DNA from 4 places in the Streptomyces sp. NPDC007088 genome. Region 3 is predicted to be linked to each of the others. Evidence: riboswitches for the same ligand, from Rfam matches in the RefSeq annotation. Region 3 holds a riboswitch; each other region holds the start of a gene.
The links. Region 3 has a riboswitch for cobalamin ahead of ACFYMP_RS30645 (acyl-CoA thioesterase). Riboswitches for the same ligand answer to the same signal wherever they lie in the genome.
Positions count from the first base shown of each region.

Region 1: another riboswitch for cobalamin. It lies ahead of ACFYMP_RS20680 (FecCD family ABC transporter permease); the one in region 3 lies ahead of ACFYMP_RS30645 (acyl-CoA thioesterase).
Region 2: another riboswitch for cobalamin. It lies ahead of ACFYMP_RS04250 (ribonucleoside-diphosphate reductase subunit alpha); the one in region 3 lies ahead of ACFYMP_RS30645 (acyl-CoA thioesterase).
Region 4: another riboswitch for cobalamin. It lies ahead of metE (5-methyltetrahydropteroyltriglutamate--homocysteine S-methyltransferase); the one in region 3 lies ahead of ACFYMP_RS30645 (acyl-CoA thioesterase).

Region 1 covers NZ_JBIAFO010000012.1:158,776-165,802, reverse strand. The annotation lists gene ACFYMP_RS20695 (ThuA domain-containing protein) at 1-1,061, opposite strand, end outside; gene ACFYMP_RS20690 (ABC transporter substrate-binding protein) at 1,388-2,392, opposite strand; gene ACFYMP_RS20685 (ABC transporter ATP-binding protein) at 2,407-3,177, opposite strand; gene ACFYMP_RS20680 (FecCD family ABC transporter permease) at 3,245-4,336, opposite strand; cobalamin riboswitch at 4,433-4,557, opposite strand; gene ACFYMP_RS20675 (right-handed parallel beta-helix repeat-containing protein) at 5,023-6,942, shown strand.
Region 2 covers NZ_JBIAFO010000002.1:257,995-265,021, forward strand. The annotation lists gene ACFYMP_RS04250 (ribonucleoside-diphosphate reductase subunit alpha) at 1-1,630, opposite strand, end outside; cobalamin riboswitch at 1,766-1,899, opposite strand; gene mctP (monocarboxylate uptake permease MctP) at 2,201-3,832, opposite strand; gene ACFYMP_RS04260 (DUF3311 domain-containing protein) at 3,829-4,119, opposite strand; gene ACFYMP_RS04265 (GntR family transcriptional regulator) at 4,327-5,112, opposite strand; gene ACFYMP_RS04270 (extracellular solute-binding protein) at 5,489-6,775, shown strand; gene ACFYMP_RS04275 (carbohydrate ABC transporter permease) at 6,928-7,027, shown strand, end outside.
Region 3 covers NZ_JBIAFO010000033.1:5,638-12,664, forward strand. The annotation lists gene ACFYMP_RS30630 (ROK family protein) at 1-611, shown strand, start outside; gene ACFYMP_RS30635 (NAD(P)-dependent oxidoreductase) at 757-1,377, shown strand; gene ACFYMP_RS30640 (2'-5' RNA ligase family protein) at 1,417-1,977, opposite strand; cobalamin riboswitch at 2,175-2,419, shown strand; gene ACFYMP_RS30645 (acyl-CoA thioesterase) at 2,577-3,008, shown strand; gene ACFYMP_RS30650 (NAD(P)/FAD-dependent oxidoreductase) at 3,084-4,445, opposite strand; gene ACFYMP_RS30655 (alpha/beta fold hydrolase) at 4,850-5,707, shown strand; gene ACFYMP_RS30660 (Clp protease N-terminal domain-containing protein) at 5,753-6,526, shown strand; gene ACFYMP_RS30665 (benzoate/H(+) symporter BenE family transporter) at 6,552-7,027, opposite strand, start outside.
Region 4 covers NZ_JBIAFO010000004.1:132,552-139,578, reverse strand. The annotation lists gene ACFYMP_RS08550 (FAD-dependent monooxygenase) at 218-1,414, opposite strand; gene ACFYMP_RS08545 (MarR family winged helix-turn-helix transcriptional regulator) at 1,553-2,086, shown strand; cobalamin riboswitch at 2,261-2,413, shown strand; gene metE (5-methyltetrahydropteroyltriglutamate--homocysteine S-methyltransferase) at 2,599-4,917, shown strand; gene ACFYMP_RS08535 (SpoIIE family protein phosphatase) at 4,975-7,027, opposite strand, start outside.

The sequences.
Region 1 (7,027 bases), on a different contig from region 3:
GTGGTGCCGTTGGCGGTTCCGGCGGCGGTCACGTCGAGGCACTTGCCGAGGGCGCGGAGCGAGCCGTTCGAGGCGACCTCCCACGTCTGCGCGCCGGTGCCGTTGCAGTCGTAGAGCTGCGCCGCCGCGCCGTTGGCGCTCGACGCGCCCGCGATGTCCACGCACTTGCCGCCGTAGCCGACGATCGGTCCCGAGGCGGTGCCGCCCGGCGGGTTCGAGGGGCCCGAGGCACCGCCGAGCCACCGCAGGCCCTGGAGCAGGAGCTTGTTCTGCTGAGCGCTCGCGAAGGTGGAGGAGAGGGCGGTGTTGGTGCTGTAGTTCATCGCGTTGTGGCCGAAGTTGTTGTAGATCATGCGGTAGTCGCGGTTGGTCCACGAGATCGGGTAGTACCCGCTGTACCAGCTCTGGTTGGGGTCCGTGCCGATCGGGAACGTGGACTGGTCCATCGCGGCGAGGACGTCGATCGCCGGGTTCTTCCGCAGGTCGTTCTGCCAGCTGTACCACTCGCTCACCGACGAGGTGATCGTCGAGGGCAGGCCGGCGGTGGCCGCGTGGCCCGCGTCCTCGATCCTCAGCGTCTCCTGGGTCGGGCCCCAGGTGTTGCTGCGGAAGGCGCCGGTGCCGAGGAAGGTGTTGTGGTACCAGGGCCAGTCGCCCGGGTCCGTGTTGAACGCGGCGACGTGGAAGCCCATCCACCCGCCGCCGTTGTCCATGAAAGTCTTGAACGCGGCCTGCTGCGAGGCGGTGTGGGGATAGTTGTCGAGGAAGATCACCACCTGATACTTCGCCAGGTTGGCGGTGTTGAGCTGCCCCCAGTCGGAGGTCGAGGTGTAGGTGAAGCCGTTCGCCGCGCCCTGCTGCGGGAACCAGGCGTTCGCCTCGTGTACGAAGTTGATGTGCGCGGCGTCGTAGGTGCCGTCGTAGAAGGCGAGCACCTTGAAGGGCTCGGCGGCGCGGGCGTCCTGGGCCGGGACGGCCTGGAAGCCGAGGACCACGGCGAACAGGGCGAGCAGCCTGACCAGCACGCGTCCCGGGAACGCGGCCGTACGGGTGGGGGGCATGGGGGAAGAACCTCCTGCGCGGGGCGAGTCGGGGGCAGAACCCCGCATCAGGATTCAAGGGTTGAAGTCGTGTGCACGTCAATACACGCGTCGGCATTAGTCCGGACCAGTCGTCGCCGGTCGCTCGTCCTGCCCGCGTCCAGCGCCCTCGCGGGGTCCCCCGTCGTCCCCGCCCGCCATACCCCGCGCCAGGCCGACTCGTGCCCCGCCCCGGCCGGACCGGGGCGGGGTGGAGGCGGTGGTCCGGCCCGCCTCCTCGTACCCGAGCGAGGGTTTCCTCGTCGCGAGCCGGAGTCCTCAGGGGCCGACGCGGCCCACTGACGGCCTCAGGAGCGGTCGGTGTCGCGCAGGTACGCGCCGAGACGCTCGACGGCCGAGGGGTTGCGCGGGCTCTCCACGAGGTCGGCGTAGTCGAGCGTGAAGATCCGCCGGTGCTTGATCGCGGAGACGTTCCGTAGCGGCGGGTACGAGAGGAGGAACTTCTTCTTCTGCGCCGCACTCGTCGAGCCGTAGTCGTTGACGACGATGACGTCCGGGTTCCGCTTCACGACCGTCTCCCAGCCCACCGTCGTCCACGAGTCCTTGAGGTCGTGCAGGAGGTTGACGCCGCCGGCCTCGCTGATGATCTGCTCGGGCGCGGCGTAGCGGCCGGAGGTGAACGGCTTGTCCTGGCCGCTGTCGTAGAGGAAGACCGAGGGCCGGTCCGTGTCCTCGGGGGCCTGGGCGCCGACCGCGGCGACCGCCGCCTTGTACCGCTTGATCAGCTTCTGGGCGCGCTTCTCGACGCCGAAGATCCTGCCGAGGTTCTCCAGGTCCGTGTAGAGCGCGTCGAGCGGCGGCATGATGCCGCGCGAGGTGCTCGTGCTCGCGTTGCGGCAGGACTCGGTGAGCAGATACGTGTCGATGCCTTCCTTGTGCAATTCCTCCGGCGTGAGCGTGTTCTCGTTGAAGCCGTAGTTCCAGCCGGCGAAGACGAGGTCGGCGCGGGCGTTGAGGGCGATCTCCTTGGTGACGCGGTCCTTGGCGAGCCACTTCACCTTGTCGTAGGCGTCCTCGTACGGCAGGCCGTCGGTCGAGCCCTTGTCGGCGGGCATGACGTATCCGGCCATACGGTCCTCCAGGCCGAGCGCGAACATGAGCTCGGTGATGCCGACATCGTTGGTCACCACCCGCTCGGGGCGCTTGTCGTACGTGACCTTCTTGCCGCAGTTGGTGACGGTCACCGCCTGCGAGGTCGCGGCCTTGTCGTCGGAGGAGACGTTCGCGCCGCAGCCGGTCAGGGCGAGGGCGGCGGCGAGGCCGGACGAGGCGGTGGACAGGAGCTTGCGCACGGGGGGCCTTCCAGTCAGGGGTGTCGGGGGGCGAGCGGATCGAAGAGGAACTGGGCGGCGCCGGTTTCGGGGTGGCGTACCCGGTGCGCCCGGACGTGGAAGACGTCGGCGAGGAGGGCGGGGGAGAGGACCTCGTCCGGGGGGCCCGAGGCGACGACGCGGCCGGCGTGCAGGACGTGCAGCAGGTCGCAGTGGGCGGCGGCCAGGTTCAGGTCGTGCAGCGCGGCCAGCACGGTCGGGCCGCTGCCGCGGACCCGGCGCAGCACGTCGAGCTGGTGGGCGATGTCGAGGTGGTTGGTGGGCTCGTCGAGGACGAGGACGCGCGGCTCCTGGGTGAGCGCGCGGGCGATGAGGACGCGCTGCTTCTCGCCGCCGGACAGCGACAGGAAGCCGCGCGCGGCGAGGTGCGCCACCCCGGCCTGTTCCAGGGCCCGCGCACAGATCTCCCGGTCCCGTGCGGCGGTGCGTTCGCGGTGGGGCAGGCGGCCCATCGCGACGATCTCGGTGACCGTGAAGTCGAAGTCGGCGGCCGACTCCTGGGGCAGCGCGGCGAGAAGCCGGGCGGCGGCCCGGGGTGTCATGCGGTGCACGTCCTCGCTCTCGATCCTGACGACCCCCGCGTCGGGGCGTCGCGCCCGGTACACGCAGCGCAGCAGGGTGGACTTCCCGCTGCCGTTGGGCCCTACCAGTCCCACGAAGGTGCCGGCGGGAGCGTCCAGGGTGACCTCGTCGATCAGCCGGGCGCCCGCCACCTCGACCGAGAGACCTTCGACGTCGAGTCGCACGTCTTCTCCTTCACATCAAGCCTTGGCACGTGCACGGGTACGGGCGGTGGGGCGGGAGGCGTGAGCTTCAGCGTCCGGGGAGCGCGTTGCCCCCGCGCCGCATGAGGAGCAGGAACGCGGGCACACCCAGCGCCGAGGTGACCACCCCGACGGGCAGTTCGGCCGGGGCGAGCAGCACCCGGGACAGCACGTCGGCCCACACGAGCAGCACCGCCCCGGCGAGTGGCGCGACGGCGAGTACCCGGGCGTGCGAGGCGCCCACGAGCATGCGCACGAGGTGGGGGACCATCAGCCCGACGAAACCGATCGCGCCGCTCACGGCGACGACGGTGCCCGTCACGGCCGCCGTGACGACGAACAGCTCGCGCCGCAACCGGTGGGGCGGCACGCCGAGCGCCGCCGAGGTCTCGTCGCCCAGGGAGAGGGCGTCGAGCGCGCCGGCCCGCAGCCTGAGCCACAGCCAGCCCGCCACCACCGTCGCGGCCGCCAGCGGCACCTTCGGCCAGGTCGCCCCGCCCAGGCTGCCGAGCAGCCACATCATCGCCGCCCGTGCCGCCTCGCCCCGCTCGGCGCCGAAGACCATGACGGTGGTGACCGCCTGGAAACCGTAGGCGAGGGCGGTGCCGGTCAGGACGAGCCGCAGCGGGCTGAGCCCGAGCGGGGAGCGGGCCACCAGATAGACGACGAGGGTCGCGCCGAGCGCCGAGACGAAGGCCGAGAAGGAGAGCGCCCAGACACCGAGAGAGGCGAGCGCGCCGAACAGGATGACCGCGTTGGCGCCGACGGCGGCGCCCGAGGAGATCCCGAGGACGAAGGGGTCGGCCAGGGCGTTGCGCACCAGCGCCTGTACCGCGACCCCGACCGAGGCGAGTCCCGCCCCGACCACGGCGGCGAGCACGACACGCGGGAAGCGGATCTCCCACACGATGGTGTAGTCCGCGGCGTCGTCGGTGCCCAGGTTCCCGCCGCTGAGGCCGGCCCACAGGAGCCGCAGCACCTGCCCCCAGCCCGTGCCCGTCGCGCCGAGCCCGACCCCGCAGGCGAGTGAGACGGCCAGTGCGAGTGCCAGCCCGACGACCAGCGGCGCAGTGGGTGTGCGTTCCCGTGGGACATCCGCGGGGGCGGTGGGGGCGGTGGTGCGGGACACGGTGGCGCACATCCTCCGGGGTTGACGCCACCGGTGGAGTACGCAGGGCACCAGAAGGGCCCGGGGGCTCTGGGGGTCCTGCTCGCAGTCCGCGGCGAGCGGTTGACGGGTTGCACACCTGCCGCGGGCGATCGGGCTCGCGTGACCTGGACGGACCACGCACACCGTTGCGGGACAGCGCCGGACTCGCACCGGCTTCCCCCACGAGAGGCACCAGCAGCGTAGCAAGCCGGGGGCGGCGGCCGACCGGGCGGATGGCGCTCGCCCGGGGGAGCGGCGGTCCGGCGAGGGAGTGGGGCGGGCCGGCCGGTGCTCGCGCGAAACGGCGGTCGCGGCGAGGGCGAACGCCATGGAGGCGAGACGCGTGGTGCGGACGCCACGAGAACGCCGTGCGGACGTGTACGCGCAACTCCCCGGGAGGCGGGGACTGTTCTTTCCTTCCCCGGTCCGCGCCCCCCGCGCCCCGCGTACCGCCTTCCCAGCAGGCGGTTACGGGGACGGACGGAGCGCTCCGAGGGGGTGGCGGCGGGCACCGTCCGAGCGGGCGGCTGTGTGACAGCTGTTGACAATCACATGACATGCTTGAAAACTCTGATCGCCAGCTCGCACGAGATCGACTGAACAACTCAAAAAACTTGCGTAGCTGACGCAAAACATCAGCACATGACTCTGTCTACCCCCACAGAACAGAGGGCTTCATGACTCTCGTGACCAGGAAGCACACGCGGCGACTCAGGAGAAGGCTGCTCGGCGGCGTGCCGGTGGTGGCGCTGCTGGCCGGCGGTCTGCTGCCGGCCGCGCCCGCGGCGGCGCAGATCCCGGCCGACCGGGACGTCCGTGCCGGGGCGGCGGCGCAGGGCGCCACCGTTCCGTATACGGAGTACGAGGCGGAGAACGGGACCTACGAAGGGACGCTGCTGAAGGCCGACGCCAAGCGGACCTTCGGCCACACGAACTTCGCGACCGAGTCCTCCGGGCGGTCCTCGGTACGGCTGGACGGCACCGGGGACTACGTCGAGTTCACCTCGACGGTGCCGACCAACTCGCTCGTGGTGCGCAACTCGATCCCCGACGCGCCCGGTGGTGGCGGTACCGAGGCGACCATCAGCGTGTACGCCGACGGGAAGTTCGTGCAGAAGCTCGACCTCTCCTCGCAGCACAGCTGGCTGTACGGCAACAGCGACGACCCCGAGTCGCTGACCAACACCCCGCAGGCGGACGCCCGCCGGCTCTTCGACGAGGCGCACACCCTGCTCGACAGGAGCTACCCGGAGGGCACCACCTTCCGGTTGCAGCGCGACGCGGACGACTCCGCCTCGTACTACGTCCTCGACCTCGTCGACCTGGAGCAGGTCGCGCCGCCCGCCGCCAAGCCCGCGGAGTGCACCTCGATCACCGAGTACGGGGCGGTCCCGGACGACGGGAAGGACGACACCGAGGCGCTGCAGGCGGCGGTCACCGCCGACCAGAACGGTGACACCGACTGCGTGTGGATCCCCGCCGGGCAGTGGCGCCAGGAGCAGAAGATCCTGACCGACGATCCGCAGAACCGGGGCCAGTACAATCAGGTCGGCATCAGGGACGTCACCATCAAGGGCGCGGGCATGTGGCACTCGCAGCTCTACACGCTCACCCAGCCGCAGGACGCGGGTGGCATCAACCACCCGCACGAGGGCAACTTCGGCTTCGACATCGACGACAACACGCAGATCTCGGACCTGGCCGTCTTCGGCTCGGGCCGGATACGCGGCGGGGACGGCGGCGCCGAGGGCGGCGTCGGGCTCAACGGCCGCTTCGGCAAGAACACCAAGATCTCCAACGTCTGGATCGAGCACGCGAACGTCGGCGTGTGGGTCGGCCGGGACTACGACAACATCCCCGAGCTGTGGGGACCCGGCGACGGCGTCGAGTTCAGCGGGATGCGCATCCGGGACACCTATGCGGACGGCATCAACTTCACCAACGGAACCCGTAATTCGACGGTCACCAACTCCTCGTTCCGCACGACGGGCGACGACTCGCTGGCGGTCTGGGCCAGCAAGTACGTCAAGAACCCGGCGACCGACGCCGGACACGACAACACCTTCTCGAACAACACGATCCAGCTGCCCTGGCGGGCCAACGGCATCGCGGTGTACGGCGGTCACGACAACACCGTCGAGAACAACCTCGTGTACGACACGATGAACTACCCGGGCATCATGCTCGCCACCGACCACGACCCGCTGCCCTTCTCCGGGCGGACCCTGATCTCGGGCAACGGCCTGTACCGCACCGGCGGTGCCTTCTGGGGTGAGGCGCAGGAGTTCGGCGCCATCACGGTCTTCCCGGCGAGCCAGGACATTCCCGGGGTCGTGATCGAGAACACCGACATCCACGACTCGACGTACGACGGCATCCAGTTCAAGAACGGCGGCGGCAACGTCCCGGACGCGAAGATCACCGGTGTGACGATCGACAAGTCCAACAACGGTTCCGGCATCCTCGCGATGGGCGGGGCGCGCGGCAACGCGACGCTCTCGGACGTCACGATCACCGGCTCCGCCGAGGGCGACGTCGTGATCGAGCCCGGATCGCAGTTCCAGATCACCGGGGGACCCGCTCCCGGCAAGAAGTGACCCGCGAGTGAAAGGGAGGGGGTGCCCCGGGGACCGAGTCCGGGACACCCCCTCCCGCGCGCCGTTCCCGGCGGGCCGCGGCGGG
Region 2 (7,027 bases), on a different contig from region 3:
AGGCCGCGAGCATGATCCGCTCGGCGATCCGGGTGGACAGCGCCTTCGCCTGCGGGGAGCCGAAGGGCAGCCGCAGCTTGAAGAACACGTCCTGCAGGCCCATCGCGCCCAGACCCACCGGACGCCAGCGGGAGTTGGAGGTGGCGGCCTGGTCGGTCGGGTAGAAGTTGATGTCCACGACCCGGTCGAGGAAGGTCACGGCGGTGCGGACGGTCTCGTCCAGCCGCTCCCAGTCGATGTCCCCGTTCTCGACGAAGGCGCCCAGGTTCACCGAACCCAGGTTGCACACGGCCGTCTCGCCGTCGTCGGTGACCTCGATGATCTCCGTGCACAGGTTCGAGGAGTGCACGGTGTGACCGGGCTCGGCGGTCTGGTTCGCGGTGCGGTTGGAGTGGTCCTTGAAGGTGATCCAGCCCTGGCCGGTCTGCGCGAGGGTGCGCATCATGCGCCCGTACAGCTCGCGGGCCGGCAGCGTCCTGCGCGCCAGCCCGGCCGCCTCCGCCTCGCGGTACGCGGTCTCGAACTCCTCGCCCCACAGGTCGGTCAGCCCGGGGACGTCGGCCGGGGAGAACAGCGACCACTCGGAGTCCTCGGCGACCCGGCGCATGAACTCGTCCGGGACCCAGTGCGCGAGGTTGAGGTGGTGGGTGCGGCGCTGGTCCTCGCCCGTGTTGTCGCGCAGCTCCAGGAACTCCTCGATGTCGGAGTGCCAGGTCTCCAGGTACACCGCCGCGGCGCCCTTGCGCCGGCCGCCCTGGTTGACCGCCGCGACCGAGGAGTCCAGCGTCTTCAGGAAGGGCACGATGCCGTTCGAGTGGCCGTTGGTGCCCCGGATCAGCGAACCGCGGCCGCGGATACGGGAGTACGCGATGCCGATCCCACCCGCGTGCTTGGACAGCCGGGCCACCTGGAGGTAGCGCTCGTAGATCGAGTCCAGCTCGTCCTTCGGCGAGTCCAGCAGGTAGCACGAGGACATCTGCGGGTGCTGCGTACCGGAGTTGAACAGCGTGGGGGAGGAGGGCAGGTAGTCGAGGCGGCTCATCAGCCGGTACAGCGAGGCCACCTCGTCCACCGCGGCCGCCGACTCGTCCGCCGCCAGGCCCGAGGCCACGCGCAGCATGAAGAACTGCGGAGTCTCGATCACCTTGCGGGTGATCGGGTGGCGCAGCAGGTAGCGGCTGTAGAGGGTGCGCAGGCCGAAGTAGCCGAAGCGGTCGTCGCCCTCCAGGTCGATCAGCGCGTCGAGCCGCTCGGCGTGCAGTGCGCAGAAGCGGGCCGTGCTGTCACCGATCAGGCCCTCGCGGTGGCCGACGGCGACCGACTCGGCATAGGTGTGCGCGCCCTGGCTGCGGGCCTCCTCGGTGATGCCGAGGGTCAGCAGCCGGGCGGCGAGCCGCGAGTAGGCGGGGTCCTCCGAGATGAGACCGGCGGCGGCCTCGGTCGCCAGTTCGCGCAGCTCCGCCTCGTCGGCGTGGGCGCTGCGGCCGCGCAGGGCGGCGGCGGCGACCCGGCCGGGGTCGGTGTCGGGGAGATCGGCGGTGAGATTCGTCAGGGTCCGCAACAGGGCGGTTCCCGGAAGATCCTGTTCGGCCGTGACCGCTGAAGCGGGATCTGCTGGCGCGATGGTCACTGTGTGGCTCTCCCTCGCTCGGCTGTGGGCCGGCGGGAGGCAGCGGGGAGCGGCGCACGGGCCCGGGGCAGGGCGGGGCGACACATCCACCGGCCCACTCCGCGAGGCCCGGACGTCTGGGCGCCAGGGCCGGTCGGTCCTTGGCGCGCTGTCGGCAGGACCTCGGACTCGGGCGTGCAAAAGGCGCACCACACACCGTTGCGGGACAGTTCCGGATTCGCACCGGATTCCCCTGCGACGACAGCGAGACTGAGCATACATGTGGGGTGGGTGGGCTGAGGGAGACCCCAGATGTTGTGTCGAGGCGGGCGAAGGTCACGTACCGGCCAAGCCTTGTGGAGTGCCGACAAGGGGGCGTTCCCCGGCCCGCGCAGCGGCCCGACCCGAGGCCGCCGCGCGGTGTGCGGGCTCCACAAGCGGCCCCCGTCCCCGTCCGCGAAAACTCGGATCGCGGGAGGTGCGGGGCCGGGCCCGGCGGCCCGCGCGGACACCGGACGGGCCCGGAGGAGGAAGCCCGCGCCCCTCCTCCGGGCCCGTCCGTGAGGCCCTCCGGATCCCTGTGCCGGGGCGTCAGTGACCGGCCGGGGCTCCCGCCGTCGCGGGCGGCAGCTCCTCCCGCACGCCCGGGTCGCCCGCGTCCACGACGTAGTCCGAGGGAACCGTCTCGTCGACGCCGTCAGGGGCCTTCAGGGCCCGCAGGACGACCGTGAGGACCAGCGTGACGACCAGATTCAGCACGATGGCCGTCATGCCGATGTAGCCGATCTCTCCGAGCCCGGGAATCTCCTTCGAGGAGCCCCCGAAGTGGTCCTGGGTGGGGCTGGCCACGGTCCAGGCCGCCCACGTCCCGTAGGCCATGCCGACCGCCCAGCCCGTGAGCAGCGCCCAGCGGTGGAACCAGCGGGTGAACAGGCCGCCCACGAGCGAGGGCAGGGTCTGCAGAATCCAGATGCCGCCCAGCAGCTGGAAGTTGATCGCCACCGTCTTGTCCATACCGAGGACGAAGATCAGCGCGCCCACCTTGACCAGCAGCGAGACCAGCTTGGAGACCTTGGCCTCCTGGGCCGGGGTCGCGTCCGGCTTCAGGAAGTCCTTGTAGATGTTGCGGGTGAACAGGTTCGCGGCCGCGATCGACATGATGGCCGCGGGCACCAGCGCCCCGATTCCGATGGCCGCGAAGGCGACCCCGGTGAACCAGTCCGGGAACATGTCCTCGAACAGCTGCGGGATGGCGAGCTGCCCGTTGTCGACCTTCACGCCCGCCGCGATCGCCATGAAGCCCAGCAGGGCGAGCAGCCCCAGCATGAGCGAGTACAGCGGCAGGATCGTCGTGTTGCGCCGGATCACGTTCCGCTTGCTGCTGGAGAGCGTCGCGGTGATCGAGTGCGGGTACATGAACAGCGCTAGCGCCGAGCCGAGCGCCAGGGTCGCGTACCCCCACTGCCCCTTCTCCCCGGGGAAGAGCGCGCCCTTGGGCTGTCCGGTCGCCGGGTTCTTCTGGGAGAGCGCGTCGCCGGCCTTCGCGAAGACGTCGTCGAAACCGCCGAGCTTGACCGGGATGTAGATGATCGCGACCGCGATCACGAGGTAGATCAGCCCGTCCTTGACGAAGGCGATCAGCGCGGGCGCCCGCAGCCCCGAGGAGTACGTGTACGCCGCGAGAACGGCGAAAGCGATCAAAAGTGGCAGGTCCTTGACAAACCAGTTCGTGTCCTCCCCGCCGCCCACGCCCATGACGTCCAGGACCGCCTGGATGCCGACGAGTTGCAGGGCGATGTACGGCATCGTGGCGAGGATGCCGGTCAGCGCCACCGCGAGCGAGAGCCCCTTCGAGCCGAAGCGCCCGCGCACGAAGTCGGAGGTGGTGACGTAGCCGTGGCGGTGCGAGACCGACCACAGCCGCGGCAGGAAGGTGAAGATCAGCGGATAGACCAGGATGGTGTACGGCACGGCGTAGAAGCCGGCCGCCCCGCCCGCGTAGATCGCCGCGGGCACCGCGACGAAGGTGTACGCGGTGTAGAGGTCGCCGCCGAGCAGGAACCATGTCACCCAGGTCCCGAAGGACCGGCCGCCCAGGCCCCATTCGTCGAGGCTCTCGGTACTGGCCCGCCGCCAGCGCGCCGCCATGAAGCCCATGACGGTGACCGCGACGAAGAAGAGGATGAAGATCGTCAGAGCGACCCCGTTGACGCCGTCCTTCATCGGGGCTCACCTCCGCGAGCGGCACGCCGGGTGCGCTGGTCGTGCTGCCAGAGTTTGTAGGCCAGCAGGGTCAGCGCGCTGGAGACGAACACCCAGAGCATCTGGTACCAGTAGAAGAAGGGGATGCCGATGAAGGCCGGGTCGATCCTCGCGTACGAACCCACCCACAACATCGCCACGAACGGCGCGAGCAGGCACAGTCCGACCACGACTCTCAGCGGGGTCACGACGGGCTGCCGCACGCCACCTCCCCCCGGGTTCGGCTTTGTCTCCACTTCCCGCGCCATGTCCTGCTCCGTCCCCTCCGTCGCCCGCGCGCACTCCGCTGTGCGCCGGGTCGCCCCCGTCGATCAGGGCGCGACGGGCGAAATCTAGGCGACGTAAAGGCGTTGTGAAACCCCCGTACCGCATAACGGACGCCGCGCCGGGGGCGCCGGCGGGGGCGCCCGTGACGGGAGAGGGCGGGGCGGGCGGCGAGGGGGACCCGCCGGACCTCAGTCCGGGCGCTTGAGCCGGGCCACGAACTTGTAGCGGTCGCCCCGGTACACCGAGCGCACCCACTCCACCGGCTCGCCGCGTCCGTCCACCGAGTGGCGCGAGAGCAGGAGCATCGGCAGGCCCACGTCGGTGCCCAGCAGCCCGGCCTCGCGCGGGGTGGCCAGCGAGGTCTCGATGGTCTCCTCGGCCTCGGCGAGCCGCACGTCGTACACCTCGGCGAGGGCGGTGTAGAGCGAGGTGTACTTGACGAGCGAACGGCGCAGCGCGGGAAAGCGCTTGGCCGACAGGTGGGTGGTCTCGATCGCCATCGGCTCGCCGCTCGCCAGCCGCAGCCGTTCGATGCGCAGGATGCGCCCGCCGCTGGTGATGTCCAGCAGTCCGGCCAGGGTGTCGTCGGCCGTGACGTAGCCGATGTCGAGCAACTGCGAGGTGGGTTCGAGTCCTTGGGCCCGCATGTCCTCGGTGTACGAGGTGAGCTGGAGGGCCTGCGAGACCTTCGGCTTGGCGACGAAGGTGCCCTTGCCCTGGATGCGCTCCAGGCGCCCCTCGACGACGAGTTCCTGCAGCGCCTGACGGACCGTCGTGCGCGAGGTGTCGAACTCGGCGGCCAGGGTGCGCTCGGGCGGGACCGGGGTGCCGGGCGGCAGGGTCCGGGTCATCTCCTGCAAGTGCCGTTTGAGGTGGTAGTACTTGGGGACGCGAGCGGTCCTCGTCGCGGCCGTCGGCTCAGCCGCGCCCGGGAAAGTCGCCCTCGCTCCGGTCCTGCCCCCGTCGGTGCCCATCGTCTGCCTCTCCGGCCGCTGTCCACTGCCGCTCGCGAATCCCGCCCGCCGCGGGCCCCATCGTGGCACGATCCTGGGAGACCGCGTCCGCCGAGGGCGGCCCGGACCGTCTCCCCACTCCCGCGGTGACGGCCCGGGGCCCGGGTCCCGGACCGTCGGGCCGGGGGTGTGCGAGGCGGGTCCGCCCCGGGCAAGGTGTCGGTCCCATAACAGAGACCGCAGCCCCTCTTATACACCCTTGACACCCCTAAAGGTCTAGGCCAAGCTCCCGGTACTGGTCTACACCATTAATGATCAGGTCCCAGTCCCGCGAGCCGTACATGTCGTATGCCGTCGCAGTGGGTGGGGGGTTGAAGGCATCCCTGAGGAGGGTGGCGTGAAGCGCAAGCTCATCGCGGCGATAGGCGTCGCGGGCATGTTGGTCTCGATCGCGGCGTGCGGAAGCGACGACGGCGGGGACGGGGACAGCGGCAAGAAGGCCGGCGCCGAGGGCTACAAGGGTCAGACGCTGACCGTGTGGGCCATGGACGGCTCCTCGCCCGACGGCTGGCAGAAGGACCTCAAGGCCGCCTTCGAGAAGAAGACCAAGGCGAAGCTCAAGTTCGAGGTCCAGCAGTGGAACGGTATTCAGCAGAAGCTGACCACCGCCCTGTCGGAGGACAACCCGCCGGACGTCTTCGAGATCGGCAACACCCAGACCGCGTCCTACGCCGAGAGCGGCGGCCTGGCCGACCTGAGCGACCTCAAGTCCTCGATCGGCTCCGACTGGACTGAGTCGCTCAACAAGTCGGCCGTGGTGGACGGCAAGCAGTACGCCGCCCCGTGGTACATCGTCAACCGCGTGGTCCTCTACAACAAGAAGGTCTGGGCGGACGCCGGCCTCAAGGACACCCCCAAGACGCGGGACGAGTTCTACAAGGACCTCAAGCAGATCGGTGAGAAGACCGACGCCGAGCCGATCTACCTGCCCGGCCAGAACTGGTACCACTTCGTCGGCCTGACCGTCGGCGAGGGCGCCGAGCTGGTCAAGAAGGACGGCGACAAGTACGTCTCCAACCTGGCCGACCCCAAGGTCGCCGCCGCCATGGAGACCTACAAGAAGTTCCAGGCGCTCTCCAAGGCCCCCAAGGACAAGGACGAGGCCACCCCGCAGCAGGGTGAGGTCTTCGCCAAGGGCAAGACCGGCGCGTTCATCGGCATGGGCTGGGAGGCCGGTATCGCCATCAAGGCGAACCCGGCCATCGAGAAGGAGATCGGCTACTTCACGATCCCCGGTGCCACCGCCGACAAGCCCGAGGGCGTCTTCCTGGGCGGCTCCAACCTGGCCGTGGCCGAGGGCAGCAAGAAGAAGGAGCTCGCCAAGGAGTTCCTGAAGCTCGCGCTCTCCGACAAGTTCGAGGGACAGCTCGCCAAGGAAGGCGGCGTCATCCCGAACAAGACCTCGCTGGAGTCCAACCTCAAGGGCAACGCGGCCGCCGAGGCCGCCGCCCCGGCCGCCCCGGGCGGCGGCACCACGCCGCTGATCCCGGAGTGGGCCCCGGTCGAGAACGCGCCGAACCCGATCAAGACCTACATGACGGCCGTGCTCAAGGGGAAGTCCCCGGCCGCCGCCGCCAAGCAGGTCGAGGGCGAGTTCAACAAGCGCCTCTCGCAGGCGCAGTAACAAGGCCCCCGGCCGGGGGCGGGGAGGACCGGGTCCGGTACCCGGCGCGGTGACCACCGCGCCGGGTACCGGACCGGGCACGTGGCCGTGCCGCTCCCCGCCCCCGGCGCACCCATGCGCGGGGCGGTAGGCCCAGAAAAGAGATGGCGAGCATGACCGTGCAGACCCAACAGCCGGCCCCCGGTCCGGCGCAGGTCGTCAAGGAGTCCGGCGCCGGACCGGACCGGACGGGCGCCTCGGCACTGCGGCGCC
Region 3 (7,027 bases):
GCGCGATCCACGGCGGAATGCACGGCAGCGCCGGGGAGTGGGGCCACCTGACCGTCAACGTCCGTGGCCGGCGCTGCCGTTGTGGGGCGCGCGGCTGTCTGGAGGCGTATGCCGGCTCCGAGGCGCTGTTGCAGCGCTGGGTGGAGGCGGGGGGCACCCTTCCGGACGGGGCCGGCGAGGAGGAGGCGGTGACGGCGCTGCTGGCCGCCGCCCAGCCCCGGGACGACGGCGGCGCGCCCGATCCGGTGGCGGTCGCCGTGCTGGAGGAGACCGCCGAGTACCTGGGCGCGGGCATCTCCGACCTCATCAACCTCTTCAGCCCGGAGCGGGTCCTCATCGGCGGCTGGGCGGGGCTTCAGCTGGGCCCGCACATCCTGGAGTCCCTGCGCCGCTACGCCGACAGCTTCTCGCTGCGCCACCCGGCCGGGAAGGTCACCATCGGCATGGGGCTGCTCGGGCCGGACGCGGTGACCGTGGGGGCGGCGACCCTCGTCCTCGCCGACTTCTTCAAGAGCGGTGGCCGGCGCAGCGAACCGGTGCGCGAGGAGGAGCTGCCCGCGCTGGACCACGTCGAATGGCGCGCCCCGCACGGGCCGGGTGCCCCGCACTGACTCCCCCTGGATCACGGGGGCGGGCGGCGGACGGGTCACGCGAGTTGCGCGGGAGAGCGCGGGGGCCCAGCGTCGGAGTGTCGGTCCTACTCCCAGGAAGGCGCGATGCCATGAACGGTCCCGGCCGGGGCGCGGGGGCGCACGGATGAGGATCACCGTCTTCGGCGCGTCCGGGAGAGCCGGGCGGGCCTTTCTGTACGCGGCCGCGCGGGCCGGGCACACCACGACGGCGGTCGTGCGCGATCCGGCCCGGCTCGCGAAGGCCCCGGCCGACCGGGTGGTGACCGGCGGCCCCTTCGACGAGGACGAGGTCGCCGACGCCCTCGACGGGGCCGGGGCCGCGGTGGTGGCGTACGCGCTGCGCGGCGGACGGCGCGACGTCCCGCTGTACTCCCGCGGCACCCGCACCGTCGTCGACGTGATGCGCCGGCTGCGGGTGCCCAGGCTTCTGGTGGTCTCGGAGGCGGCCTACGGACGGCATACGGCGGGGCCGCTCAACCGCACGGTGTCCGCGCTGTACCGGGCGACGGCGCGGCCCGTCATCCGGCAGCGGGAGGACCAGGACGCCGTCATCGCGGCGAGCGGCCTGGAGTGGACGATCGTGCGGCCGGTCGTCCTCGTCGAGGGACCCGCGCACGGCCGTCGCCGCGCGCCTTTCACCCCGCACCGCTCCCCCGCCCCGCGCACGACGTACGCGGATCTCGCGGCGCTGCTGCTCGACGCGCTGGAGGACCCGGCGACCTATCGGCGCGACCTCTACCCCTGAGCGGGCGGTGGCGCCTTCCGGTTCCGGGCGGGCCCGTGGCTACGGTCCCAGCGGGAGGACGTCCGCGTCCTGCCAGGCCCCCTCGCGCCGCACGATGAGGTGGACCACGGCCACGCGGGTGCACAGCGGCAGCTTCTCCGCGTAGCGCCGCTCCAGAGCGTCATAGGCCGACGGGTACGTTCCGGGCCTTTCGTGGTGGGCGAGGGTGAGGTGCGGGGGCAGCCCTCCGGGGCCGAAGAGCCCCCGGTAAGGCACCGCCTCGGGCCAGCGCTCCCGGAGCGCCGCGCGCAGGGCCAGGACCGGCTCGTGCGGTTCCGGCTCCAGGTAGAGCACCCCCGGGTAGCGGCCGAACCGCGCGAATCGGAGGGTGAAGGCGGGGTGGGCCCGGCACAGCCGGGCGAGTTCGCGCCGGGCCCCCGGTACGAGCCGGCTCTCGTGCACGAAGGGGTACAGGAGCGTGACATGAGCGGGGAACCCGGCCGTCACCAGGGAATCGGCCTCCGGTACCCGCAGGGTCAGGGCGGTGTCCCCGGGCCGGTCGCCCCAGCCCTCCGCGTCGTCCGCCCCGGCGGACCGGGCCGGCTCCCCTCTGGTCTCCACAGGGCCTCATGCTCGCACGCGGCAGGTCTTCTGCGCGCGGGGGCCCCGGGCGGACGACGGGTGGTGGTGCTCGCACGCCCGCCACGGGTGGGCGTGCGGACGCGCCGCTGGTGGGGGCGGGCGCCGGCCCGGCGCGCTGTTGCCGAGTTCACGTACGCCGGGGACCACGGATGATCGATCAAACGGGTGACGCGGGTTAGGCTGGGCGAGCAGTCGGTTCGCCCCCTTTCCTTCAGGATCGGGGTGCGTCGTAAGAGGGAACCCGGTGGGAGTCCGGGACTGCCCCGCAGCGGTGAGCGAGAACGACCGCCGTCCCACGCACTGGGCCTAACCGGGCCCGGGAAGCGACGGCCAGTAGGTGCCCGCCCGCCCCGTCTCGTACAAGGGCGTACGGCGTGTGTGCTCGCGAGTCCGAAGACCTGCCGCTGCCCGTGGGTGCCGTGGGCGCCCGCGGTGAACCCGGTGTGCGCGCGAGGGCGGCCGCGGGGTGCGGGCCGCTGCCGTCGCGGCCGGGTCCGTCCCGGTGCCGGTCACCGCACCCGGTGTCCTCCCGCCCGCGGTGCCGGGTCCGAGAACGCCGCTCGCGAAGGAGAGTTGACGTGACTGTGCAGTCCGCCGGAAACCCCCCGGCCGCCGTCCGGGACAGCAAGACCCCCGCTGAGTCCCAGGTGATGCTCAAGCACATCATGAGCGAACACGACACCAACCTGTACGGGACCATCCACGGAGGTGTCGTGATGAAGCTGATCGACGACACGGCGGCGGCCTCGGCCGGCCGGCACGCGGACGGTCCGGCGGTGACCGTGTCCGTGAACCGGATGACCTTTCTCGCGCCGGTGCGCGCGGGCGATCTGCTGAGCGCCGAGGCCACGCTGGAGCGCGCGGGGCGGACCTCGATGGACGTCGCGGTACGGGTGACGGCCGAGCGGTGGAACTTCTCCGGCCCGGTGACGGAGGTCGCGACGGCACGGCTCACCTTCGTCGCGATCGACGCCGAGGGCCGGCCGCGGTCCGTTCCCGCGCTGGTCTGAGCGCGCGAAGGGGCGGGGGCGGGCGGTGCCGAACCGCCCGCCCCCGCCCCTTCGCCGTGTTCGGCGGGTCCGCGCTCAGTGCACGCCGTGCAGGGCGGCGGTGTGCTCGCGGATCTGCTCCGGAGTCAGGTACACGTCGGTGTGCTCGAACTCGCGCAGGGTCCCGGACTTCTCCGACAGGAAGCCGGTCCGGACGAAGTCGTCACCCGCCACCGCGTTGAGCAGCCAGTTCGTCATGACACGGGTCTTGGCGGGCCCGGTACGCAGCGCCGACCAGTGGTAGCCCCTGGCCACCGCCTCGGCGGGCAGTCCCCGCAGGTTGACGCCGAGCGGCCGGGAGACGGCGTCGGTGCCGCCGAGGTCGACGACGAGCCCGAGGTCCTTGTGGACGTAGGGACGCATCGGCTGGTGCAGCAGGCTGGCGATGACGTTGTCGGCGACCTTGCGTCCCTGGCGCATCGCGTGCTGGGCGGTGGGCGGGCAGATCGCGCCCTCCTCCTTGGTGAGGTCGGGCACGGCCGCGGCGTCACCGAGGGCGAAGACGCCGTCGAGCCCGGGGACGTTCATCTCCGGGGTGACGGCGACGCGGCCGCGCACCGTCTCCGTGTCGAGCGTCGCCATGAGGGGGCTGGCGGCGACCCCGGCCGTCCAGATGAGGGTGCGGCAGGGCAGGGTGCGGCCGTCGGTGAAGGTGACCTTCTCCGGTCCGGCCTCGGCGATCGAGACGCCCAGGGAGACGTCGATCCCACGCCGTTCGAGCACCTTCATCGCGGCCTTGCCGAGTTCGTCGCCCAGCTCCGGCATGAGTTTGGGCGCGATGTCGATGAGGTGCCACTTGATGAGCGAGGGGTCCAGGCGCGGGTAGTGCTTGACGGCGTTGTGCGTCAGGCGCTGCAGGCACGCGGCGGTCTCGGTCCCGGCGTAGCCGCCGCCGACGACGACGAACTGCAGGCGGGAGGCGCGTTCCTCCTCGTCGGTGCTCGCGTCGGCGAGGTCGAGCTGGGAGATGACGTGGTCGCGGATGTACGCGGCCTCGGCGAGGGTCTTCATGCCCCGGGCGTTCTCGGTGAGCCCGGGGATGTCGAAGGTGCGGGTGATGCTGCCGGGGGTGAGCACGATGATGTCGTACGGCTCGTGCACGATCTCGCCGTTGACCTTCTGCACGATGCAGATCTTCGCCTGCGTGTCCACGCCGATCGCGCCGCCGGGAATGATGCGGGTGCGGTGCTTCTGGCTGCGGCGCAGCGAGACGGCGACGGACTGCGGGGTGAGCACCCCGGAGGCCACCTGGGGCAGCAGCGGCAGGTACAGCTGGTACGAGAAGGGCGCGACCAGGGTGATGTCCGCCCGGCCCGGTGGAATACGCCGCTCCAGACGGCGTACGCATCCCACTCCGGCGAAGCCGGCGCCCACTACGAGAATCCTGGGTCGTGCCACGGTTGTCGTCCCTTCTCAGGGGTCTGCGGTGTCCGGAGCCTGGACTGCTCCTACGGCTCTCGCTCGCCTGCCCGCTCAGCGGCGTATGTCACGGCCCATCTTTGCTTCCTCCCCGCCAACCCGCCCGTCGAACGCGCGCGGGCACGGCGGGAGGAGCGGCACGGCCACGGCCCCGCGGGCACCGGGCGGGGCCGATCGGGTGACGAAACCGCAGGCGGCGGGCGCCGCGCCCGGCCGGCCCCCACCGGGCCGGGCGCGGCCCGCGTCCAGGGCGCGTCAGCTGCCCGCGTGATGGGGCCACGGGGGCGCACGGCGTCGTCTACGCTCGGTTCGCCCGCCCCGGGCGGGTCTCGGTACGAGGTCGCGCGCGCCGCCCGCGCGCCCGCCACGGCGAAGGAGCCGTCATGCGCACGATCGAACTGACCGCGGGAACCGTCGAGTACGAGGACACGGGGGGCGAGGGGCCGGTCGTGGTGCTCCTGCACGGCCTGGCGATGGACGGCAGTTACTGGCGCGGACTGGTGTCCGCACTCGCGCCCGCGTGCCGGGTGATCGTGCCGAACCTGCCGCTGGGCGGCCACCGGGTGCCGCTGCGGCCGGGGGCCGACCTCAGCCCGCGCGGCATCGCCGCCCTGGAGGCGGAGTTCCTTACGGCCCTTGGCCTGCGGGACGTGACGCTGGTGGGCAGCGACTCGGGCCTGTTCCTGTTCGCCGCCCCGCTCGCGAAGGAGCGGATCGCGCGGCTGGTGATCGGCGCGTGCGAGGTCTTCGACAACTACCCGCCGGGTCTTCCCGGCAAGGCGGTCTCCCTCGCGGGCCGGGTGCCGGGCGGTCTGTGGCTGGTGAGCCGGATCGTGCGGGTGCGGGCGCTGCGCCGGGGCCCGACCATGCTGGGGCCCATGACGGTGCGCCCGGTTCCGCACGAGGTCACGGACGGCTGGTTCCGGGGCCTGATCGAGAATCCGGGTGTGCGACGCGATCTGCGGGCCTACCTCACCGCCACGCGCCCCGAGGACATGCGGGAGGCCGCCGAGGGGCTGCGCGATTTCGACCGGCCCACGCTCGTGGTGTGGGGCACGCGGGACCGGGTCATGCCGCTGGAGCACGGTCACCGGCTGACCGCGCTGCTGCCCGACGCGCGTCTCGTGGAGATCCCCGACAGCGGTACGTTCATCGCGGAGGACCAACCGCTCGCGTTCGCACGGGCGGTGGCCGACTTCGTCGGCGCCGGAGAGAGGCGGGAATCCGGCCGGAGTGAGTGACAACCAGAGGTTGACGCCCCTTGATTGTCAACCTACGGTTGTCACATGACGCATCCGGCAGAGTCCTCGTCCGTGCAGCGGGGCATCCGTCTCGACGACCTGATCAACGCCATCAAGAAAACGCACAGCGACGCCCTCGACCAGCTCAGCGACGCCGTCATCGCGGCCGATCACCTCGGCGAGGTGGCCGATCACCTGATCGGCCACTTCGTCGACCAGGCACGCAGGTCGGGCGCCTCCTGGACCGACATCGGCCGCAGTATGGGGGTGACCCGGCAGGCGGCCCAGAAGCGTTTCGTGCCCAAGGACGCGACGGACGGCGCGGACATGTCCGCCGACGAGGGCTTCAGCCGGTACACCCCGCGCGCGAAGAACGCGGTCATGGCGGCGCAGACCGTCGCGCAGGACGCGGGCAACGAACGCATCACCCCCGCCCACCTGACGGCCGGGCTGCTGGCCGAGCCGGAGAGTCTCGCGGTCGCGGCCCTGACCGCGCAGCGGATCTCACCGCGCGCGCTCAGGGAGGCGGTCGAACCACTGCTCCCGCCCCGCGTCGAAGGGGCCCCCGCTCTCGTCCCCTTCGATCCGGCGGCGAAGAAGGTGCTGGAGCTGACCTTCCGCGAGGCGCTGCGCCTGGGCCACCACTACGTCGGTACGGAGCACCTGCTGCTCGCCCTGCTGGAGCACGAGGACGGATCGGGTCCGCTGTCCTCCCTGGGCGCGGACAAGGCCGCGACGCAGGAGATCGTCGTCAAGGCATTGGAGGAGCTGACCGGACGGCGGCAGCAGACGGGGGAAGAGTCGCCCGGGGCGCGGTGACGCCCGCCCGGCGCACCGCCCGCGCTCACCCGCGTCTCGCCGGGTCCGGCTCCCGTCGCTCCGCCGTGGGAGCCGGACGGGCGAGGCGGGTCACGAGGAGCGCGAGCACCCCGGCGAGCAGCCCCCAGAAAGCGGAGCCGACACCGAGCAGCGTGAAGCCGGAGGCGGTGGCGAGGAAGGTGACGGCGGCGGCCTCGCGCAGCTCGGGCTCGGCGAACGCGCTGTGCAGGGAGGCGCTGATGGTGCCGAGCAGGCCGAGTCCCGCGATCCCGGCCACCAGAGCGTGCGGCAGGGCGGTGAGCAGGGCACCGATCGTGCCGCCGAGGAGACCGACGCACAGGTAGAAGAAGCCGGCCCACACGGCGGCGAGATAGCGGCGGGACCGGTCGGGATGGGCCTCCTCGCCCGCGCAGATGGCGGCCGTGATGGAGGAGAGATTGATGCCGAACGCGCCGAAGGGCGCGAGCAGGGCGTTGACCGCGCCGGTCCAGCCCAGCAGCG
Region 4 (7,027 bases), on a different contig from region 3:
TGCGCGCGCTCACCGTCGCGTCCCGCGCTACGGGGGCTTCGGGGCCCCACACCTGCGCGGCTGCGAGGTACGGGACGGGGCACCGGCGCCCCGCCCAGGACTCCCGCGCCGACCGCCGGTGGCTGCCCTTCGTGTTCTGCGACGGTGGGCGGCGGTCCGGTTGCACGCGAGACCGGGTGCCATCCCTCACCCCCCGGGAGGGCAGAGGGGCGCGCGCTCAACGAGCCGGGTACTCAGGCAGCGTCAGAGCGGTGTGGGCCTCCTCACCTCCCGCGGCGGGGAGGAGGCCGGGTGCGGACCGCAACGCCTCGTTGCGGCGGGCCAGTTCCGGCGCGGTGCGGGGCACCAGGGTCGCGCCTCCCGAAGTGGCGAGCGCCTGGTTCCTGGTCACGAACTCGCGCATGACCCGCTCGTAGGCGGTGAAGGCCGCGCCGTGGTCGGTGTGGGTGGCCAGTTCACCGGCGAGGACGTAGGCGCCGACCAGCGAGAGGCTCGACCCCTGGCCGGACATGAAGGACGGGGCGTAGGCGGCGTCGCCGACCAGGGCCACTCGGCCCCGGTGCCAGGACGGCAGGTGGATCTGGCTCACGACGTCGAAGAAGAGGTCGTCAGCCGCGCGCATGGCGGCCACCAGACGGGGGACCTCCCATCCGTCCCCCTCGAACTGCGCCGCCACGAGGTCGCGTTGCGCCTCGGGAGCGCGGAAGGCGCTGTAGGGCGCCTCGTCCCGCGCGAAGTTGAGGAAGCCGTACACGGGGGCCTGCGGATCGGTGGCGTAGAGGACGGCGGCCCTGCCGGGGGCGTTCCAGGCGAGGCCCTCGTGCGAGAGTCCGAGGTGGTTGGGCAGGGTGAAGCCGGCGAAGCAGTGGCCGAGGTAGTGGTGGAACCGCTCCTCGGGCCCGAAGACCAGACCGCGGGTGTTCGAGTGCAGTCCGTCGGCGCCGACGACGAGGTCGAAGGTGCGCCGCTCGCCGCCGCGGAAGCTCACCTCGACGTGGCCGGGGCCCTCGGTGAGGGTGTCGATGGAGTCGCCGAAGACGAACTCGACGCGGTCGCGCACGAGTGCGTACAGCTGGTCGGCGAGATCCCCGCGGCGCACCTCCAGGTCACGCCCCTCTACACCGCCGGTCACCACCTCCGGGCGTACGGCGGCGAGGAGCGCCCCCTCCTGATCGAGGAAGGAGATCCGCCTGCTGTCCACGTGGGCCCGTTCCAGCCGCGGACGCAGGCCCATGCGGGTGACGACCTCCATCGCCGTCCCGCGAATGTCGATGGGGTACCCGCCGGCCCGCAGGTACGGCGCTTTCTCCACGACGGTGACCTCGAAGCCGTAGTGGTCGAGCCAGTAAGCCAGAGCCGGTCCGGCGATGCTGGCACCGGAGATGAGGACGGTCCTTCGGGCGTGGTGATTCATGGGGTCGCTCTCCCAGCCGTGCTCGGTACGCTCAATGATGCGTACTTTAGGTATCCTTTTTGGGCGGAGACGCCCCCCCGGGCGTGCCGCTTCCACCACCATATAGATACCTACTTTAGGTAGGCAAGTGAGGCGAGGATGAGCACTCCACCACCCCTCCCCGAGGGCGACGCCCCTACCGTGCCGGCGGACGAGGCCCTGGGCCGGGAGGTGATGCCCCGTTTGATGCGGCTGAGCAACGCCCTCAGCCGGGGCCGGCTCACCGAGCGCGCGATGGAGTCCGTGGACCTGAGGCTGGACCGGCCGGCCCTGTCGGTCCTTCTCACTCTGCACATGGCCGACCGTCCCCTGCGCGTGGGAGAGATCGCGCAGCGCATGGAGATGGCCGGTCCGCACATCACCCGGCAGGTGAAGGAGCTGGAGCGCAGGCATCTGGTCCGGCGCGTCGGCGACCCGCTGGACCGGCGGGCCAGCCTCATCGAGCCGACCGACTCCGGCGCCGCGGGAGCCGCCCGGTACGTCAGCACCCTGTTCGGCTGGTTCGCCGAGGCGGTCGCCGACTGGGAGGAGGAGGACCGCAGGACCTTCGGCCGCCTCCTGACCCGCTTCGCGGACGACTTCACCGCCCGTCTGGCGGCGGCCGACGACCGGACGCCGCCGGCCGCCTCCTGACCGTGCCCGCGGGCGGCGCCCTCCCCCGGGCGTGTCCTGCCGGCGGCGTTCGCCACGCCGACGTGCGCCACCCGCACCATCCGCATGCTGGACGTGGCGCTCCGCGCGGCCGTGGCGCACCGTAGGCTGGTCGGCGCAGCTGGTTCGCCCCGTCCGCCAGGCGGGAGGCGTCGCAAGAGGGAACCCGGTGGGAATCCGGGACTGCCCCGCAGCGGTGAGCGGGAACGACCGCCGTCATACGCACTGGGCCCCGGCGTACGGGACCTGGGAAGCGACGGCCAGTAGGTGTCCTCCCCCGAGAGGACGGGCCCGCGAGTCCGAAGACCTGCCACTGCCCGCGTACGACCGGCTCGTGCGCGGACATCCCGGTGACCTCGTGGGCGGGTCGGCGTACATACCCGGCGGAGAGTCGCGCGTGCCCGGCACGTGAGGCACACCGCCCGGTTCGTCACCCCTTCGCGCTCGCGTGCCGTCCCCGGGATTCAGGGACTCGTCTCGCGAAGGAGATCTCCGTGACCCCCAAGTCCGCAGCCGCGGCAGCACGGTCCACCGTGTACGGCTACCCCCGTCAGGGCCAGAACCGGGAACTGAAGAAGGCGATCGAGGGCTACTGGAAGGGCCGGGTCGACGCCGCCTCGCTCCACTCGACAGCCGCCCGGCTGCGTCGCGCCCACTGGCGGCAGCTGGCCGAGGCCGGGATCGACGAGGTACCGACCGGGGACTTCTCGTACTACGACCACGTCCTGGACACCAGCGTCATGGTCGGCGCGATCCCCGAGCGTCACCGTGCGGCGGTGGCCGCCGACCCGCTCGACGGCTACTTCGCGATGGCGCGCGGCAGCGCGGACCTCGCACCGCTCGAAATGACGAAGTGGTTCGACACCAACTACCACTACCTCGTTCCCGAGCTGGGCGCGGACACGGTGTTCAGCGCGGACTCCGGCCGACAGGTCGCCGAGCTGCGTGAGGCCCTGGAACTCGGCCTGAACGCCCGGCCGGTCCTCGTCGGCCCCGTCACCTACCTGCTGCTCGCCAAGCCCGCGCCCGGGGCGCCGTCCGGCTTCGACCCGCTGACCCTGCTCGACCGGCTGCTCCCGGTGTACGCCGAGATCCTCGCCGACCTGCGGGCGGCGGGCGCCGAGTGGGTGCAGCTCGACGAGCCCGCCCTCGTGCAGGACCGCACCCCGGCGGAACTGAACGGCGCCGAACGCGCCTACCGTGAACTGGGCGCCCTCACCGACCGCCCCAAGCTGCTCGTGGCCTCCTACTTCGACCGCCTCGGAGAGGCCCTCCCGGTCCTGGCCAAGGCGCCGGTGGAGGGACTGGCCCTGGACTTCACCGAGTCGGCGGCGGCCAACCTCGACGCGCTCGCCGCCGTGGGCGGCCTGCCCGGCAAGCGCCTGGTCGCCGGTGTCGTCAACGGGCGCAACATCTGGGTCAACGACCTGAGCGGGTCGCTGGCCGTGCTCGGCACCCTGCTCGGCCTGGCCGGGCGGGTCGACGTGTCCGCCTCCTGCTCCCTGCTGCACGTCCCGCTCGACACCTCGGCCGAGCGGGAGATCGAACCGCAGATCCTGCGCTGGCTCGCCTTCGCCCGGCAGAAGACCGCCGAGATCGTCACCCTCGCCAGGGGGCTTGCGGGCGGTACGGAGGCGATCACCGCACAACTCGCCGCCAACCGGGCCGATCTCGCCTCCCGCGCGCACTCGCCCCTCACCCGTGACCCGGCCGTACGCGCCCGAACCGGCGCCGTCACCGAGTCCGAGACCCGTCGCTCGCAGCCCTACGGTGAGCGGGCAGCCGCTCAACGCGCCCGTCTCAAGCTGCCGTTGCTGCCGACCACCACCATCGGCTCCTTCCCGCAGACCACCGGGCTGCGTACCGCCCGCGCCGACCTGCGCGCGGGACGGATCGACACGGACGGCTACGAGGACCGCATCCGGTCCGAGATCCGGGAAGTCGTCTCCTTCCAGGAGAGGGCCGGGCTGGACGTGCTGGTGCACGGCGAACCCGAACGCAACGACATGGTGCAGTACTTCGCCGAGCGGCTCACCGGCTACCTCGCCACCCAGCACGGCTGGGTCCAGTCCTACGGCACCCGCTACGTCCGCCCGCCGGTCCTGGCCGGCGACGTCTCCCGCCCCGAGCCGATGACGGTGCGCTGGACCACGTACGCCCAGTCCCTCACCGACCGGCCGGTCAAGGGCATGCTCACCGGCCCGGTCACGATGCTCGCCTGGTCCTTCGTCCGCGACGACCAGCCCCTCGGCGACACCGCCCGACAGGTCGCCCTCGCCCTGCGCGACGAGGTCGGCGACCTGGAGGCGGCCGGGACCCCGGTCATCCAGGTGGACGAGCCCGCCCTGCGCGAGACCCTGCCCCTGCGCGCCGCCGACCGGCCCGCCTACCTGGACTGGGCCACCGAGTCCTTCCGCCTGGCGACCGGCGGCGCAGGCCCGGCCACCCAGATCCACACCCACATGTGCTACGCCGAGTTCGGCGACATCGTGGCGGCCATCGACGACCTCGACGCCGATGTCATCAGCCTTGAGGCGGCCCGCTCCCACATGCGGGTCGCCCACGAACTCGCCGGACACGGCTACCCGCGTGAGGCCGGGCCCGGGGTGTACGACATCCACTCCCCCCGCGTACCGAGCACGCGGGAGGCGGCCGCCCTGCTGCGCGCCGGACTCGGGGCCATCCCCGCCGAACGGCTCTGGGTCAACCCCGACTGCGGCCTGAAGACCCGCGGCTGGCCCGAGACCCGTGCCTCCCTGGAACACCTCGTGGCGGCCGCGCGGATCGTCCGCGAGGAGCTCGGCAGGTCCTGACCGCGCGTCCCAGGAGGGCCGGGGCCGCCCGGTGCGCCCCGGCCCGGCGCCGTCCGCTCAGTCGGCCGACAGCTCCTGCTCGACCCAGATCGTCTTGCCCGTCGCCCCGTACCTGCTGCCCCAGCGCAGGCTGAGCTGCGCGACCAGGAACAGTCCTCGCCCGCCCTCGTCGGTGGAGTGCGCGCGGCGCAGCCTGGGCTGGGTGTTGCTGGGGTCGCTCACCTCGGTGATCAGGAGCCGGTCGCGGATGAGGCGTACCCGGACGGGACCGCCCGCGTGGCGGACGGCGTTGGTGACGAGCTCGCTGACGATGAGGGAGTGGGAGAAGCTCAGTTCCCCAAGGCCCCACGCGGCGAGCTGTCCGGTGGCGGCGTCCCGGGCCCGCGCCACCACTTCCGGTGCGGCGGAGAACTCCCATTCCGCCACCGCTTCGGGTCCGAGAGAGGCGGTCCGGGCGAGGAGCACCGCGGTGTCGTCGCGGCGCGGACCGTGGTCCTCCTCGCCCCCGATGAGGGCCCGGCCGACGGACGTCAGGTCGTGGTCGCCCTCGCGCTGAAGGGCGTGCAGCCGTCCGGCGAGACGGCCGACGTCGTCGTCCACGTCCAGGCCGGAGCCCTGGAACACGCCGTCGGTGTACAGCGCGAGCACGCTGCCGGGCGGTACGTCGACGGTGGTGGTCTCGAAGGGCTGTCCGCCGACTCCGAGCGGGGGCCCCGGCCGGACGGCGAGCGGCACGGTCACGCTGTCCGGAGGGCTCATCAGCGGGGGCAGGTGGCCCGCGGAGGCGATCGTGCAGGTGCTGGAGACGGGATCGTGCACGGCGATCAGGCAGGTGGCGCCGACGGAGTCGCGGTGTTCGGGTTCCGCTTCGGAGGCGAGCCGCGCGACGAGGTCATCGAGGTGGGTGAGCATCTCGTCGGGGCCCAGGTCCATGTCGGCCAGGGTCTGCACGGCGGTGCGCAGGCGTCCCATGGTGGCGGCGGCGTGCAGTCCGTGTCCGGTCACGTCGCCCACGACGAGCGCCGTGCGCAAGGAGGACAGGGCGATCGCGTCGAACCAGTCGCCGCCGATCTCGGAGCCCTCCTCGGCGGGCCGGTAGCTGCCCGCCGTCTCCATCGCGCTGGTGCGGGTCATGAACTGCGGGAGCAGGCGCCGCTGGAGGGACACCACGGAGCGGTGCTCGCGCCGGTAGCGGCGGGCGTTGTCGACGCTGAGCGAGGCGTGCGCGGCGATCTCCGTCATCAGGTCGGCGTCCTCCTCGTCGAAGGTGTGGGTCGCGCGGGTGCGCCACACACCGGCCACGCCCAGGAGCAGGTCCCGGGCGAACAAGGGGGCGAAGATCACGGAACGGCCGTCCTCCGGGGTGAGAACCGGCAGGTGCGGGGTGCCCGCCATCCGGCGTTCCAGTTCCTCCCGGTCCAGGACGACGGTGCGGCCCGACTGGAGCGCCCGTACCAGGGGGCGGTCGGGGAAGGGGGGCACGGACTCGCCGGGCTGGAGCAGCCCGGCCGGCCAGTCGCCGTCGGCGCGGCGCACGGCCGTCCTGCGCAGGTGCGGGTCGCCGCCGCCGAGAGTCCGTGGTGGCTCGTCCCCGGCGAGAACGGCTTCGGACAGGTCGACCCAGGCCAGGTCGCCGAAGGCGGGGACCAGCACGTCGGTGACCTCCTGCGCCGTCCGCAGGACGTCGAGCGTGACGCCGATGTCGGCCGCCGCCCGGTGCCGCAGCTCACGACGGCGTTCCGCTCTCCAGTGCTCGGTGGCGTCCGTGAGCAGGACGGCCACTCCGGTCGGGCGGCCGTCGCGCCCCGTCGTACGCACGGCGGTCACCGAGAACGACCAGTCCCCGTGCTCGCCGTTGCGGGGGGTGATGCGCTGTTCGTCGCCGACCAGCGGGTCTCCGGTCTCCAGCACGTGGCGCAGGGACGCCTCGGCGGACCGGCCGTCCTCCTCCGCCATGAAGTCGCTCAGGCGGCTGCCGACCGGGAGGGTCAGCCCGGCGAAGGTCTCCTCGGTGATGTTGGTACGGACGACGACCAGATCGGTGTCGCGCAGGACGATGCCGAAGCGCTTCTGCCCGAGCAGGGCCCGCACCAGCGCCTCCCCCTGCTCG